2 regions of the Microbacterium sp. B35-04 genome follow, and region 1 is predicted to be linked to the other one. Evidence: riboswitches for the same ligand, from Rfam matches in the RefSeq annotation. Region 1 holds a riboswitch; the other holds the start of a gene.
The links. Region 1 has a riboswitch for thiamine pyrophosphate ahead of thiM (hydroxyethylthiazole kinase). Riboswitches for the same ligand answer to the same signal wherever they lie in the genome.
Positions count from the first base shown of each region.

Region 1 (6,083 bases):
GCGGGGTCGAGCAGCCGGTCGCCGCTGGTCGCCACCATGACCGGGTCGAGCACGACGATCGGCGGGCGCACGCGGTCGAGCCACTCCCGCACGGCGCCGATGATCTCGGCGGACTGCAGCATCCCGATCTTCACTGCGTCGATCTCGACGTCATCCGACACGGCGTCGAGCTGCGCGACGAGGAACGCCGTCGGCGGCACATGCACCTCGCGCACGCCGCGTGTGTTCTGGGCGACGAGGGCGGTCACCACCGCCATGCCGTAGCCGCCCAGCGCGGCGATGGACTTGAGGTCGGCGTGGATGCCCGCGCCGCCCGTGGGGTCGGTGCCGGCGATGCTCAGCACGCGCGGGATCGCGTGCCCGCGATGCGGCGCCTCCTCGACGGCGGGTTGCGCGACGAGCGCGCCGCTCACCGCGCCACCTCCTGGGCCTCGAGCGTGAGCGCGTCGGCGGCGCTGCGGAGGGCGCGCGACGCCGCAGCGGGATCGTCGGCTCCGCAGATCGCCGAGACCACCGCGACACCGGCTGCGCCGGCTTCCCGCAGCGGTGCGACGTCGCTCAGGCGCACTCCGCCGATCGCGACGCAGGGCACCCTCGTGCTCGTCGCGAACGCTGCGAAGCCGTCGATGCCGAGCGCCGGCGGGTGGTCGGGTTTGGTGGAGGTCGGCCGGATCACGCCGACTCCGAGGTAGTCGACGGTGCCGGAGAGCAGAGCGGATGCTGCAGCCCGGTGCTCCGGCGAGTTCGCCGTCCACCCGATGACGGCGTCCGCGCCGAGCAGGCGTCGCGCCGTCTCAGGCGGCAGGTCGGCCTGGCCGAGGTGGACGCCGTCGACGCGTGCTCCCGCATCGCGGGCGGCGACCGCGACGTCGACGCGGTCGTTGATCAGGAGCAGGCAGCGGCGGTCGACGACATCCGCCATCCGCACCGCCTGCCGCAGCAGTTCGCGCGCGCTGACGGACTTGGCGCGCAGCTGAACGACGTCGACTCCTGCGCCGACCGCGGCGTCGACGACGTCGAGCAGCCGGTCGAACGGCACGCGGTCGTCGGTCACGAGATGCACCGCGAGGCGCCCGGCGGTGCGGATCATCGAGCCGCGAGCGCGCCCGCGACGCGCGCATCGAGTTCGGCGGGCGCCGCTGCCACGGCGTCGAGCGCATCCAGGAAGGCCACGGCGAACGATCCCGGCCCCTCCGACCGCGCCGCGGCCCGCTCCGAGGCGACCGCGTAGAGGGCGGATGCCGATACCGCAGCCTCCAGCGGGGCGCACACACCGAGCAGCGCGGCCATCACCGCGCCGAGCGAGCAGCCGCCGCCGGTGACGCGGGTGAGGAGCGCGTGGCCGCCGTGGATCCGCACGATACGCTCGCCGTCGGTCACGAGATCTACCGGGCCCGACACGGCGACCACGCCGCCGGACCGCAGCGCGAGCGATCGCGCGGCGCCGGCTGCGGCATCCGTGCCGTCCGTGGCATCGACGCCGCGACCACCGGCGCCCTCACCGGCCAGCGCAAGGATCTCGGAGGCGTTGCCGCGGATGATCGCCGGACGGTGCTCGAGCAATTCGGCCGCGAGAGCCGTGCGCACCGGGAGCACACCGACCGCGACGGGGTCGAGCACCCACCGCGACGTGTGACGAACGGCCTCGCGGGCGGCATCGCGCTGCTCGGCGGTCGGGGTGCCGAGGTTGACCAGCACACCGTCGGCGACGCCTGCGAACAGTCCCGCCTCACCCGGGATGTCGCACATCGCCGGCGCCGCGCCGACGGCGAGGAGGGCGTTGGCGGTGAAGTTCGTCACCACCGCGTTGGTGATGCATTGCACCAAGGGCGAGGCCTCGCGCAGCGCCGTCAGCCCGGCGGCGGGGGAGAGGGTGGACAGGTGGTCTTCGGCGCGCGCGTTCATCGCGACATCCCTTCGCTCGCATGATCGAGATCAGGTTCGACGGGTGTCTTCTCAGCCCGCCGCGCGGGCACCCCGTGTCACTGCCGAGCAATCTAGCAGGCGGCGCGAGCGGCCACCGCGATGTCGGCACCACGCCGTAGGCTGGGGGAGTGACCACCGCCCTCTATCGCCGTTACCGACCCGAGTCGTTCGGCGAGATGATCGGGCAGTCGCAGGTCACCGAACCGCTCATGACGGCGCTGCGCAGCGACCGGGTCGGGCACGCGTACCTCTTCTCGGGCCCTCGAGGCTGCGGAAAGACCACGTCGGCGCGCATTCTGGCGCGCTGCCTGAACTGCGCCCAGGGACCGACCGACACGCCCTGCGGCGAGTGCGACAGCTGCGTCGAGCTCGGCCGCGGCGGCGGTGGCTCGCTCGACGTCGTCGAGATCGACGCCGCGAGCCACAACGGCGTCGACGACGCCCGCGACCTGCGCGAGCGGGCCGTGTTCGCCCCGGCCCGCGACCGGTTCAAGATCTTCATCCTCGACGAGGCGCACATGGTCACGCCGCAGGGCTTCAACGCCCTGCTCAAGCTCGTCGAAGAGCCGCCCGACCACGTCAAGTTCATCTTCGCGACGACCGAGCCCGAGAAGGTCATCGGCACGATCCGCTCGCGTACCCACCACTATCCGTTCCGCCTGGTGCCGCCGGCGGCCATGCTCGAGTACGTCGAGCAGCTGTGCGGGCAGGAGGGCGTCGACGTCGAGCGGGGCGTGCTGCCGCTCGTCGTGCGCGCCGGCGGCGGCTCCCCGCGAGACACGCTGTCGCTGCTCGACCAGTTGATCGCCGGCTCCGAGGACGCGAAGGTCACGTATGCGCGCGCCGTCGCGCTGCTCGGCTACACGCACGCCGAGCTGCTCGACGAGGTGGTCGACGCCTTCGCCGGCTCCGACGCCGCGGCGGCGTTCGCGGCGGTCGACCGCGTCGTGCAGACCGGTCAGGACCCGCGCCGCTTCGTCGACGATCTGCTCGAGCGCCTGCGCGACCTCATCGTCGTGTCGGCGACCGGTCAGGGCGCTGCCGCGGTGCTGCGTGGCGTGTCCGCCGAGGACCTCGCGCGCATGCAGCGTCAGGCCGACGCGTTCGGCACGTCGCGTCTCTCGCACATCGCCGACCTCGTCATCGCCACGCTCGATGACATGACCGGCGCGACCTCGCCCCGGCTCCAGCTCGAGCTCATGGTCGCGCGCGTGCTCGCGCGCGGAGCGGGCAGTGCGCCTGCGGCGGTGCCCGCGGCTGCGCCCACCGCTACCGCGACGCCCGCCGCCGTGAGTGCGCCGGCCGCCGCGCCCGCGCCCGCTCCCGCTGCCACGCCGACCACCGCTCCAGCGCCCACCACCGCGCCTGCGCCGACCACCGCGACACAGTCCGCGGCGCCGACCACCGCGCCCGCCGAGCCGGCGCCGGCCGGACCGGTCACGCTCGAGCGGCTGCAAGCGGCCTGGCCGCAGGTGCTCGGCCACCTCGAGAACGTCAGCCGCTCGTCGTGGATGCTCGCGTCGGGTGCGCGCACCGCAGCGCTCGACGATGACGTGCTGACGCTGGCGTTCGCCAGCCAGAGCGACGTCGCCAAGTTCAAGCAGCTCGCCGCTGGCAAGGGCCCCAGCGAAGACCTTCGCCAGGCGATTCTGGCTGTGCTCGGCATCCGTGTGAAGTACATCGCCCGTCATGATGCCGGCGGTGGGCCGGGCGGTCCCGCTGCGGGCAGCTCGGGTGACTCGGCGGGTCCCGCGGGCGGTCGCGCCGCGGCGGTTCCCGGGCGCCAGGAGCAGCGTGAATCGTCCGCAACGGAAGCGCTCGCGTCGCGGCGCGCGGCCTCCACCGCGCCGACCCCGTCGCCGCAGGCATCCGTGTCGCCGCAGGCATCCGTGTCGCCGCAGGCATCTGTCTCGCCGCAGGCATCCGCTTCGCCGCCGGCGCAGGCGCAGGCGCCCGCGTCGGCGTCCCGCGCCGCAGCACCCGGCGGCTCGACGGCCGGCCGGCCGGCGTCGGCGCGCGCGTCTCGCCCGTCGGCACACGCCGCGCCGTCCGCCGCCTCTGCTGCGGCCGCACCGGTCACCGATTGGGCCGTCGCCGCGATCCCCTCCGACGACGACGCTCCACCGCCCGACCCGGGCCCGGCGGCGATGCCTGTCGAGACGCCCGGCCAGTTCGCGGTCGACGACGAGCCCGAAGATGCAGCGGCCACGGCGACGCGCGTGGCGACATTGGCGCCGCCCCGCGAGGGCGACGTGCTTCCGCGCACCGAGGTCGTCCCCTCCGTCGAGCGCGACGACGACGAGACCGAAGACGACCAGCCGGATGTCGTCGCCGACGTCCCGGTGCCGCCGACGGTCGCACCGCCCCTGACTCCGGCGGTCACGACGCGCAATGGCGGCGTGCAGCGCTACGGCGAGGCGGTGGTGCGCCAGGTGCTCGGAGCCACGTTCCTGCGCGAGGAGCCCTACGAGCCGCCGACGAGGTTCAGCTAGCCCATGTACGACGGCATCGTCCAAGACCTCATCGACGAATTCGGCCGCCTGCCCGGGATCGGTCCCAAGTCGGCGCAGCGCATCGCGTTCCACATCCTGCAGACGCCCAACTTCGACGTGTCGCATCTCGCCGAGCTGCTCAGTGTGGTGCGCGAGCGCGTGCGCTTCTGCGAGGTGTGCGGCAACGTCTCCGAGCAGGAGCGGTGCTCGATCTGCCGCGACCCGCGCCGCAACCAGACGCTCGTCTGCGTCGTGGAAGATGCGAAGGACGTCGCCGCGATCGAGCGAACGCGGGAGTTCCGAGGGCTGTACCACGTCCTCGGCGGCGCCATCAGCCCGATCGCCGGCGTCGGCCCCGACGACCTGCGCATCACGCAGCTCATGCAGCGGCTCGCCGACGGCACGGTGCAGGAGGTCATCCTCGCGACGAACCCGAATCTCGAGGGTGAGGCGACGGCGACCTACTTGAGCCGGCTGCTGCGCACACTCGAGATCTCGGTCACGCGTCTGGCATCGGGCCTGCCGGTCGGCGGCGACCTCGAGTACGCCGACGAGGTCACGCTCGGCCGCGCGTTCGAAGGACGACGGTCGGTCTGACCCGGGAGGATGTCGGAACTCCGCCGTAGATTGGCGGTCGGCCGCCTCGCCCTCCACCGCTCGGTCGCCCGAAGCTGGAATACCGAGCGTCGGGGCCGGGCGATCTGCGCACCGGCCTCCATCCCTTCACGGAGAGGCACCAAATGAACTCCTCGCAGCGCTTCGACACGCGTGCGTGGCTGCTGTTCGCCGCGATGGCGGTGCTGTGGGGCATCCCGTATCTGTTCATCAGCATCGCCGTGGAGTCGTACTCGCCCGCCGCGGTGGTGGCGGGCCGCACGCTCCTCGGCGCGCTGCTGCTGCTGCCGTTCGCCATCCGGCAGAAGGCGCTGCGCCCCGCGTTCGCGAAGATCGGCTGGGTGCTGGTGTTCGGTGCCATCGAGATGGCCGGGCCCTTCCTCCTCCTCGGACATGCCGAGCAGACGCTGCCGTCCGGGCTGACCGGCCTCCTCGTGGCGACCGTCCCGCTGTTCGCCGCGATCATCGCGTTCGGCGGCGGCGACCGCTCGGTGCTGAGCCCCGCCCGCAGCATCGGGCTCTTCATCGGCTTCATCGGGGTGTTCGTGATCGTGGCGGGTCCGGGGCTCTCCATCGAGGGCGGCGCTGGGCTCATCGCGGTCGGCGAGGTGCTCCTGGTCGCCCTGCTCTACGCCATCGCACCGTTCGTCATCGCGACCAAGCTGCGTGATGTGCCGTCCCTCGGCTCGATCACCCTCGCCCTCCTAGCGGTCGGCATCTTCTACACGCCGATCGCGTTCCTCACCCAGCACCAGGTGCCGACGATCGAGGGCACCGTGTCGCTCATCGCGCTCGCGGTGCTGTGCACCGCTCTCGCGTTCATCACCTTCTTCGCGCTGATCGCACGCGTCGGTCCGGTGCGCGCGCCCCTGTTCACCTACGTCAACCCGGTCGTGGCGATCGTGCTCGGCACCCTCATCCTCGGCGAGCCGCTGACACTCGGCCTCCTGATCGGCTTCCCGCTGGTCGTCGCCGGGTGCTGGCTCGCCGCCACCGGCGGCGTCGTGCGAGCCCGCAAGCCCGTGGCCGACCTGCCGCCGATCGGGCCGA
Region 1 covers NZ_MWLP01000139.1:577-6,659, forward strand. Annotated here, with positions in the region: partial or broken gene thiD (bifunctional hydroxymethylpyrimidine kinase/phosphomethylpyrimidine kinase) at 1-413, opposite strand, end outside; gene thiE (thiamine phosphate synthase) at 410-1,090, opposite strand; gene thiM (hydroxyethylthiazole kinase) at 1,087-1,905, opposite strand; TPP riboswitch at 1,896-1,990, opposite strand; gene B1729_RS19925 (DNA polymerase III subunit gamma and tau) at 2,055-4,418, shown strand; gene recR (recombination mediator RecR) at 4,422-5,015, shown strand; gene B1729_RS19935 (DMT family transporter) at 5,159-6,083, shown strand, end outside.

Region 2 (7,821 bases), on a different contig from region 1:
GGCGACCTCGTCGGCCGACACCAGGCGCCCGTGCGGCTGCCGGGCCTCCAGCGCCGCCCGCTCGGCCGCGGGGTCGGCCGCGCCGGCGAGCAGGCGACCGATCCAGGGGGTGTCGGCGGTGCCCGGGTTGACGGCGTTGACGCGGATGCCCTCGCGCAGGTGGTCGGCCGCCATCGCGCGCGTGAGGGACAGCACCGCACCCTTCGACGCGCTGTACAGGGCGCGCTGCGGCAGGCCGGCGGTCGCGGCGATCGACGACGTGTTGCAGATCGCCGCGGTGGGCGACCGCCGCAGCCACGGCAGTGCCGCGGCGCTCACGCGCGCGATGCCGGTGACGTTGATCGACAGCACGCGCGCCCACTCCTCGTCGTCGTTCGCGGCGACCTCGCCCTGCGCGCCGATGCCGGCGTTGTTCACGAGGATGTCGATACGGCCGAAGCGCTCGCCGACCGCGGCGATCGCGGCGTCGACGGCGGCGCGGTCCGACACGTCCGCGGTGAACGCGGCGAAGCGGGGGTCGGCGCCCGACGTGTCGCGGTCGAGCACGGCGACCTCGGCGCCCTCGTCGCCCAGCGCGCTCGCGATCGCGGCGCCGATGCCCGAGGCGCCGCCGGTGACGACGGCGACCAGTCCGTCCAGCTGTCCGCTCATCGCGCCTTCTCCCATGCCGTGAACTCCTGGCGCTGCGCGCCGAGGCCCTCGATCTCGATGTCGACGACGTCGCCGGCCTTGAGATACGGGAACTTGCCGCCGAACGCCACGCCCTGCGGGGTGCCGGTGAGGATGAGGTCGCCGGGCTCGAGCGTCACGTACTGCGAGAGATGGTGCACGATGGTGCGCACGTCGAAGATCATGTCGCTCGTGTTCGAGTGCTGACGGGGCTCGCCGTTGACGAAGCTCTTCAGCTCGAGGTTCTGCGCGTCGACTTCGTCGGGGGTGACCAGCCACGGTCCCGTGGGATTGAAGCCGGGGGCGATCTTGCCCTTGGACCACTGCCCGCCCGAGACCTCCATCTGGAACGTGCGCTCCGAGACGTCGTTGGCGACGACATAGCCGGCGATATGCCCGTCGACCTCGTCGAGGCTGTCGAGGTACGCCGCACGGCGGCCGATCACGACGCCGAGCTCGACCTCCCAATCGGTTTTCTCGCTGCCGCGTGGGATCGTCACGGCGTCGTTCGGCCCGACGACGGTGTTCGGCGTCTTCAAGAAGATGATGGGCACGGTCGGCGGCTCGGCGCCGGACTCGCGCGCGTGCGCTGCGTAGTTCTGGCCGATGCAGATGACGGCGCTCGGCCGCGCGATGGGGGCGCCGATGCGGAGGGAGTCGGCGTCCGGCAGCTCGGGCAGGAGCCCGGCGGCGATCGCGGTGGCAGTGCGGCCGAGGGGATCGTCGGCCAGGAACCGGCCGTCGACATCGGATGTGAGCGGGCGCAGATCCAGGCGACGATCGCCGTCGAGGACGACGGGGATCTCGTTGCCGGACTCGCCGAGGCGCGCGAACTTCATTGCTCTCCTGAATTCTCGATGCGGGTGGCGTCGATGCCGTCGCACCCCGCGGGGCGTGATTGACAGTATAGACATCGGATGTTTACACTGCGAGCGGTTCGATCTCGCGAGCCGCAACCGCAGGAGACCGCCCCGTGAGCCGCATCGTCGCGTTCGAGACGACAGACATTCGATTCCCCACATCGCTCAGCCTCGACGGCTCCGACGCGATGAACCCCGATCCCGACTACTCCGCGGCCTACCTCCGCATCGTGACGGACACTGCAGACCGCGCCGACGGGCACGCCTTCGTGTTCACGATCGGCCGGGGCAACGACGTGCAGGTCGCGGCGCTCGACGCCCTCGCCGCGCACCTGGTCGGTCGTGAGCTGGAGCCGCTCCTGGATGACATGGGGGCGACGAATCGCGAGCTCATCGGCGACTCGCAGCTGCGCTGGCTGGGCCCTGAGAAGGGCGTCATGCACATGGCGATCGGCGCGGTCGTGAACGCGCTGTGGGACATCAAGGCCAAGCGCGCCGGGCTCCCGCTCTGGCAGCTGCTCTCACGCATGAGCCCCGAGGAGATCGTTGCGCTCGTCGACTTCCGCTACCTCACCAACGCGCTGACCCCCGAGGACGCGCTTCAGATCCTCCGCGACGCCGAGCCCGGCCGCGCCGACCGCGAGCGCGAACTGCTCGCGAGCGGCTTCCCGGCCTACACCACCAGCCCCGGGTGGCTCGGCTACTCCGACGAGAAGCTCGCGCGACTCTGCCGTGAGGCGATCGCCGACGGCTTCGGCCAGATCAAGCTCAAGGTCGGCGCCGACCTCGAGGACGACATCCGCCGCCTGCGCGTCGCCCGCGAGGTGTGCGGGCCCGACTTCCCGATCGCGATCGACGCGAATCAGCGCTGGGAGGTGTCGGAGGCCATCGCCTGGGTGAACGCGCTCGCCGAGTTCGGCATCGCGTGGATCGAAGAGCCCACGAGCCCCGACGACGTGCTGGGCCATGCCGAGATCGCCCGCGGCGTCGCCCCCGTGCGCGTGGCGACCGGCGAACATGCCCAGAACCGCGTGATCTTCAAGCAGCTGCTGCAGGCGGACGCCATCGCGGTCATGCAAATCGACGCCGCGCGCGTCGGCGGCGTCAACGAGAACATCGCGAACCTGCTGCTCGCTGCGAAGTTCGGTGTGCCGGTGTGCCCGCACGCCGGGGGCGTCGGGCTGTGCGAGGCGGTGCAGCACCTCTCGATGTTCGACTTCGTGGCGGTCAGCGGCAGCCGCGAAGGTCGCATGATCGAGTACGTAGACCACCTGCACGAGCACTTCGTCGTGCCGACCGATGTGCAGGGAGGCGCCTACCGCGCCCCGCTCGCACCGGGGATCGGCATGGAGATGAAGGCCGCGAGCCGCGCGGAGTACGAGTGGAAGGCCGCTCGTGTCGCCGTCTGAGCCGCGCACGCCCGCGCTGACCCGCCTCGGCTACGGCGCCGCGAACATCGGCAACCTCTTCCGCGAGCTCACCGACGGGCAGTCCTGGGCCATCCTCGAGACCGCGTGGGAGAGCGGCATCCGCTACTTCGATACCGCGCCGCACTACGGCCTCGGCCTCTCGGAGCGGCGGCTCGGCGCGTTCCTGCAGACGAAGCCCCGCGACGAGTTCGTGATCTCGACGAAGGCGGGGAGGCTGCTCCGTGCGAACCCCCACGACGACGGCGCGCTCGACCTCGCCGCCGACTTCCACGTGCGCACGACGCTGCGCCGCGAGTGGGACTTCTCCGAGGCCGGCATCCGCGCCAGCCTCGACGAGTCGCTCGACCGCCTCGGGCTCGACCGGGTCGACATCCTCTACCTGCACGACCCCGAGCGCCACGACCTCGACCTCGCGCTGCAGGAGGCCTTCCCGGCACTCGAGCAGCTCCGCGCGGAGGGTGCCGTCGACGCCGTCGGCATCGGCTCGATGACCGCCGACGCGCTCGCCGCGGCCGTGCGCAGCGCCGATCTCGATCTCATCATGGTCGCGGGCCGCTACACGCTGCTCGAGCAGCCTGCCGCCGAGGAGGTGCTCCCCGCGTGCCACGAGCACGAGACCGGCGTGGTCGCGGCATCCGTGTTCAATTCCGGCCTGCTGGCGAAGGACGAGCCCTCTCGCGACGACCGGTACGAGTACGGACGGATGCCGGAGCCGCTGTGGCAGCACCTGCAGCGCATCGTCGCCGTCTGTCGCGCCCACGACGTGCCGCTGCCGGCTGCAGCGGTGCAGTTCGCGCTGCGGGAGCCGGCCGTCCGCTCGGTCGTCGTGGGCGGGAGCCGACCCGAGCAGCTGCGCCGGAACGCGGAGCTGATGGCGGTCGACATCCCCGGCGCGCTGTGGGACGACCTGGCCGCCGAAGGCCTCATCCGCTGACGAAGGGAACCGGGCGAGACCCGCACGTACGGCGACGCACTGCTGCGCAAGGGCGTCGTCGGGCATCCGTCCGCCGGCTGACGAGCGGGGCGTCAGCCGTTGAGGCCGAACAGGTCCAGCGGGTGCGTGAGCCGCCACCACGGCGACGGGTCGGTGATGTCGGCGGCGAGCTGCAGGTCGACGGCGGTCTCATCGAGCGGTCCGGTCACGGTGAGCGAGCCGATCACGTCGCCCGCGTCGCGGCTCTCGTCGAGGTCGTAGGCAGGGGTGACCGTGCCGCTGCCGCCGTTCCACAGGATCACCGACGCATCGCCCGAGGTGATGACGTCGACTTCGTCGCCCCACAGGGTCTCGACCTGGCCGGCGACGGTGTTCGCCGTGACCGAGGGCTTCAGCTGCAGCTCCGCCTCGAGCTGTGCGTAGATCGCGCGTGAGGCGGCGAGCCGGGCCTCGTCGTCGGGCTGACCCAGCACCGAGGCGTACAGGCGCACCGTCGTGTCGCCGACCGTGATGTCCTTCGCCGACAGCAGGTTCCAGGCATCCAGCGTTCCCGTCTTGATGCCGACGACGCCCGGATCGGCGAGCAGGCCGTTCGTGTTCTTGACGTTTCCGGCGCCGGGCAGGTCGACGGACTGCTTCGCGACGATCTCGGCGATCACCGGATGCGCGAGGGCCTTCTGCGCGAGCACCACGAGCGCCTCGGCGCTGGCGGTGTTGCGAGGGTCCATGCCCGTCGGCTCGAACACGGTCACGCCGGGCACGCCGTGTGCGGCCAGCCAGGACGATGCCGCCGAGGCGAAGACGGCATCCGAGGGCCAGATGCTCTGCGCCAGGCGGTCGGCGTAGTTGTTGGCGGAGCCGACGAGGATGCCCTCGAGCATCTGGTACTCGGTGAGGGAGCCGTTGACCGGCACGTTGAGGGCCGATTCGCCGTTGCTGAGGTACTGCCAGTAGCGGGAGCGGTCGGCCGACGTGAAGCGGAACTCGGGGCCCTGCTCGCCCAGCGCCAGCGGCATCTCCTCGAGGACGACGAGCGCGGTCACGACCTTGGTGATGCTGGCGATCGCGTCGGGATCGGCGCTGGACGCGAGGGCGCCCGAGATGCCGGCGACACCTTCGGCAGCACTGCCCTCCGCGGGCCACACCGGCGCGGCGGCGGGAGCCGCGATCGGCTGGACCTCCATCGCGATGACGGTGGGGGCGACGGCGTGGAGCGGCCACAGCAGCGTCGTCGCCGCGTAGGCCCCGAACGCCGCGGCGATCGCGAGCGTGGGAACGACGACACCAGCACGCAGCGGCGAGCGTCGAGGGGCGTCGGACAGCAGGTCGGCGTCGACGGTGACGTAGGGGGTGGCGGCAGCCGCCAGATCGCCCGGAGCCGCGGCGCGGCCGACAGTCGTCTCGTCGACCCAGGCGAGCGCCATGCGACCGCCGGCTGTCGCGGCGCCCTCGACCCGGTCATCGGCGGCCTCGGGGAGGGCGGTGTGACCGGTGGGATCCCAGGTCGCGACAGGCACCGTGGGCTCGGGGACGAGCCCCGGGATCACCGATCCCGTCTGCGGCGCGGCCTCGAACATCGGCGCCGCCTGAAACACGGGAGCGGCCGCGACCACCGGCGCCGCCTCGAACACCGGCGCCGCCTCGAACACGGGCACCGTGGGGCTGGTCGCAGCGTGATCGCCCAGCGGCACGGTGGCGATCGTCGACGGGATGGCCGGCACGTCGTCCGGAGCGGTGCTGCTGCCGGGCGGCGTCACGACCGTCTCGCCCGTGGCGACGGTCAGGATGCCGCTTTCCGAAGGGTGGGACCCGGGAGCGATCGGCACGTCGCCGGTCTGCGCCCGGCGCGCGCGGCGCGTGGGTACAGGGGCGTCGTCGAGGGTCATCCACCCAAAATACCCGTCATCGCGGCGGTATACTGACGTCACACAACCACGGGAGTCCGGTGAGCCGGGCTGAGAGGAAGCGACCCACGCTTCGACCGTCGAACCTGATCCGGATCATGCCGGCGCAGGGAGGAGTTCTTATGCACACGTCCACGTCCGCATCCACCCCCGTTGCGGCCACTCCGCAGAGCGCGCGCAGCCTGCGGTGGCGGGTCGTCGACATCGTCGTCGCCGCCGTTCTCGGCGTCGCCATCGGGCTCGTCTTCTGGGCCTGGAACACGGTGGGATACGCGTGGTTCACGGCCATGGACGGCCTCACGCCCGGCCTCGGCGGCCTCGCCGTCGGCATCTGGCTGATCGGCGGCGTGATCGGCGGTCTGGTGATCCGCAAGCCCGGCGCCGCACTGCTCGTCGAGGTGATCGCCGCGATCGTCTCGATGCTCATCGGCAATGTTTGGGGTGTGTCGACCCTGCTGTCGGGCCTCGTCCAGGGCCTCGGTGCCGAGCTGATCTTCGCCGCCTTCCTGTACCGCCGCTTCACGCTCCCCGTCGCCATGCTCGCCGGCGCCGGCGCGGCAGTGGGCGCCTGGGTGTTCGAGCTCTTCTACGGCAGCTCGCCCAACATTCTCAAGACGCTCGAGTTCAACGCGATCTACCTCGTGTCGCTCATCGTGTCGGGCGCTCTGCTCGCCGGTCTCGTCGGCTGGCTCGCGGTGCGGGCGCTCGCGGCCACCGGCGCGCTCAACCGCTTCGCGGCAGGACGCGAAGCGCGCCGCGAGGTCTGACGATGGTCGCGACCGGCCCGGCTCGCATCACCGCGGCGGGCTGGGGGTGGCGCTACGCCGGACGGCGGGCGCCCGCCGTCCGCGACGTCTCGTTCACGATCGAGCCGGGGGAGCGTGTGCTGCTCCTCGGCGCCTCGGGCGCCGGCAAGTCGACGCTGCTCGCCGGCATGGCCGGCCTCCTCGGCGGCGCCGACGAGGGCGACGAGACCGGCTCGCTCCTCGTCGACGGCGAGCGGGCGGAGGCGCACCGCGGCCGCGTCGGGCTGGTGCTGCAGGACCCCGACGCCGGCGTGGTCCTGTCGAAGGTCGGCGACGACGTCGCCTTCGGCTGCGAGAACCTCGGGGTGCCGGCCGCCGACATCCCGGCGCGCGTGGCTGACGCGCTCCAGGCGGTCGGGCTCGACGTGCCTCTTGCCCGGCCGACGAAGTCGCTCTCGGGAGGGCAGAAGCAGCGCCTCGCCCTGGCCGGGGTGCTCGCGATGCGCCCCGGTGTGCTGCTGCTCGACGAGCCGACCGCGAATCTCGATCCCGACGGCGTCCGTGAGGTGCGCGCGAGCATCGAGCACGCGCTCGGCGAGACCGGGGCGACGCTCGTGGTGATCGAGCACCGCACGGCGGTGTGGGCCGACCTGATGGACCGGGTCATCGTCGTCGGCGCCGACGGCGGGCTGCTCGCCGACGGCACGCCGGCCGAGGTCTTCGCCCGTCACGGCGAGGCGCTCGCCGCGGCGGGGGTGTGGGTGCCCGGTCGCCCGGTCGATCTGCCGGTGCGGGCGGCGGCGCCGGCCGACGCGCCGGCGGCGGTCGCGGCATCCGCACTCTCGATCTCGCGCGATGGACGTACGGTCGTGCGCGCCGGACTCGATGTCCGCGTGCCGCGCGGCGCGGCCACGGTGATCACCGGCCGCAACGGCGCCGGCAAGTCCACCCTCGCGCTCACCCTCGCCGGGCTGCTGCCGGAGGCGGCGGGCGAGGTGCTGGCCGCCGCCGAGCTCGCCGGGCGGTCGGGCCGCCGGCCGTCGCGGTGGACCTCTCGCGAGCTGCTCACGCGGATCGGCACGGTGTTCCAGGAGCCGGAGCACCAGTTCCTCGCGTCAACCGTCCGCGATGAGCTCGCGATCGGGCCGCGCTCGCGCGGAGTGGACCCGGCGGCGGTCGACGCGATCGTCGACGAGCTGCTCGAGCGCCTGCACCTGGCGCCGCTGGCGGCCGCGAATCCGTTCACGCTGTCGGGGGGACAGAAGCGCCGCCTCTCGG
Region 2 covers NZ_MWLP01000137.1:1,796-9,616, reverse strand. Annotated here, with positions in the region: gene B1729_RS19875 (SDR family oxidoreductase) at 1-651, opposite strand, end outside; gene B1729_RS19870 (fumarylacetoacetate hydrolase family protein) at 648-1,508, opposite strand; gene B1729_RS19865 (enolase C-terminal domain-like protein) at 1,643-2,938, shown strand; gene B1729_RS19860 (aldo/keto reductase) at 2,925-3,893, shown strand; gene B1729_RS19855 (D-alanyl-D-alanine carboxypeptidase) at 3,986-5,779, opposite strand; TPP riboswitch at 5,818-5,929, shown strand; gene B1729_RS19850 (ECF transporter S component) at 5,920-6,564, shown strand; gene B1729_RS19845 (ABC transporter ATP-binding protein) at 6,567-7,821, shown strand, end outside.
Region 2: another riboswitch for thiamine pyrophosphate. It lies ahead of B1729_RS19850 (ECF transporter S component); the one in region 1 lies ahead of thiM (hydroxyethylthiazole kinase).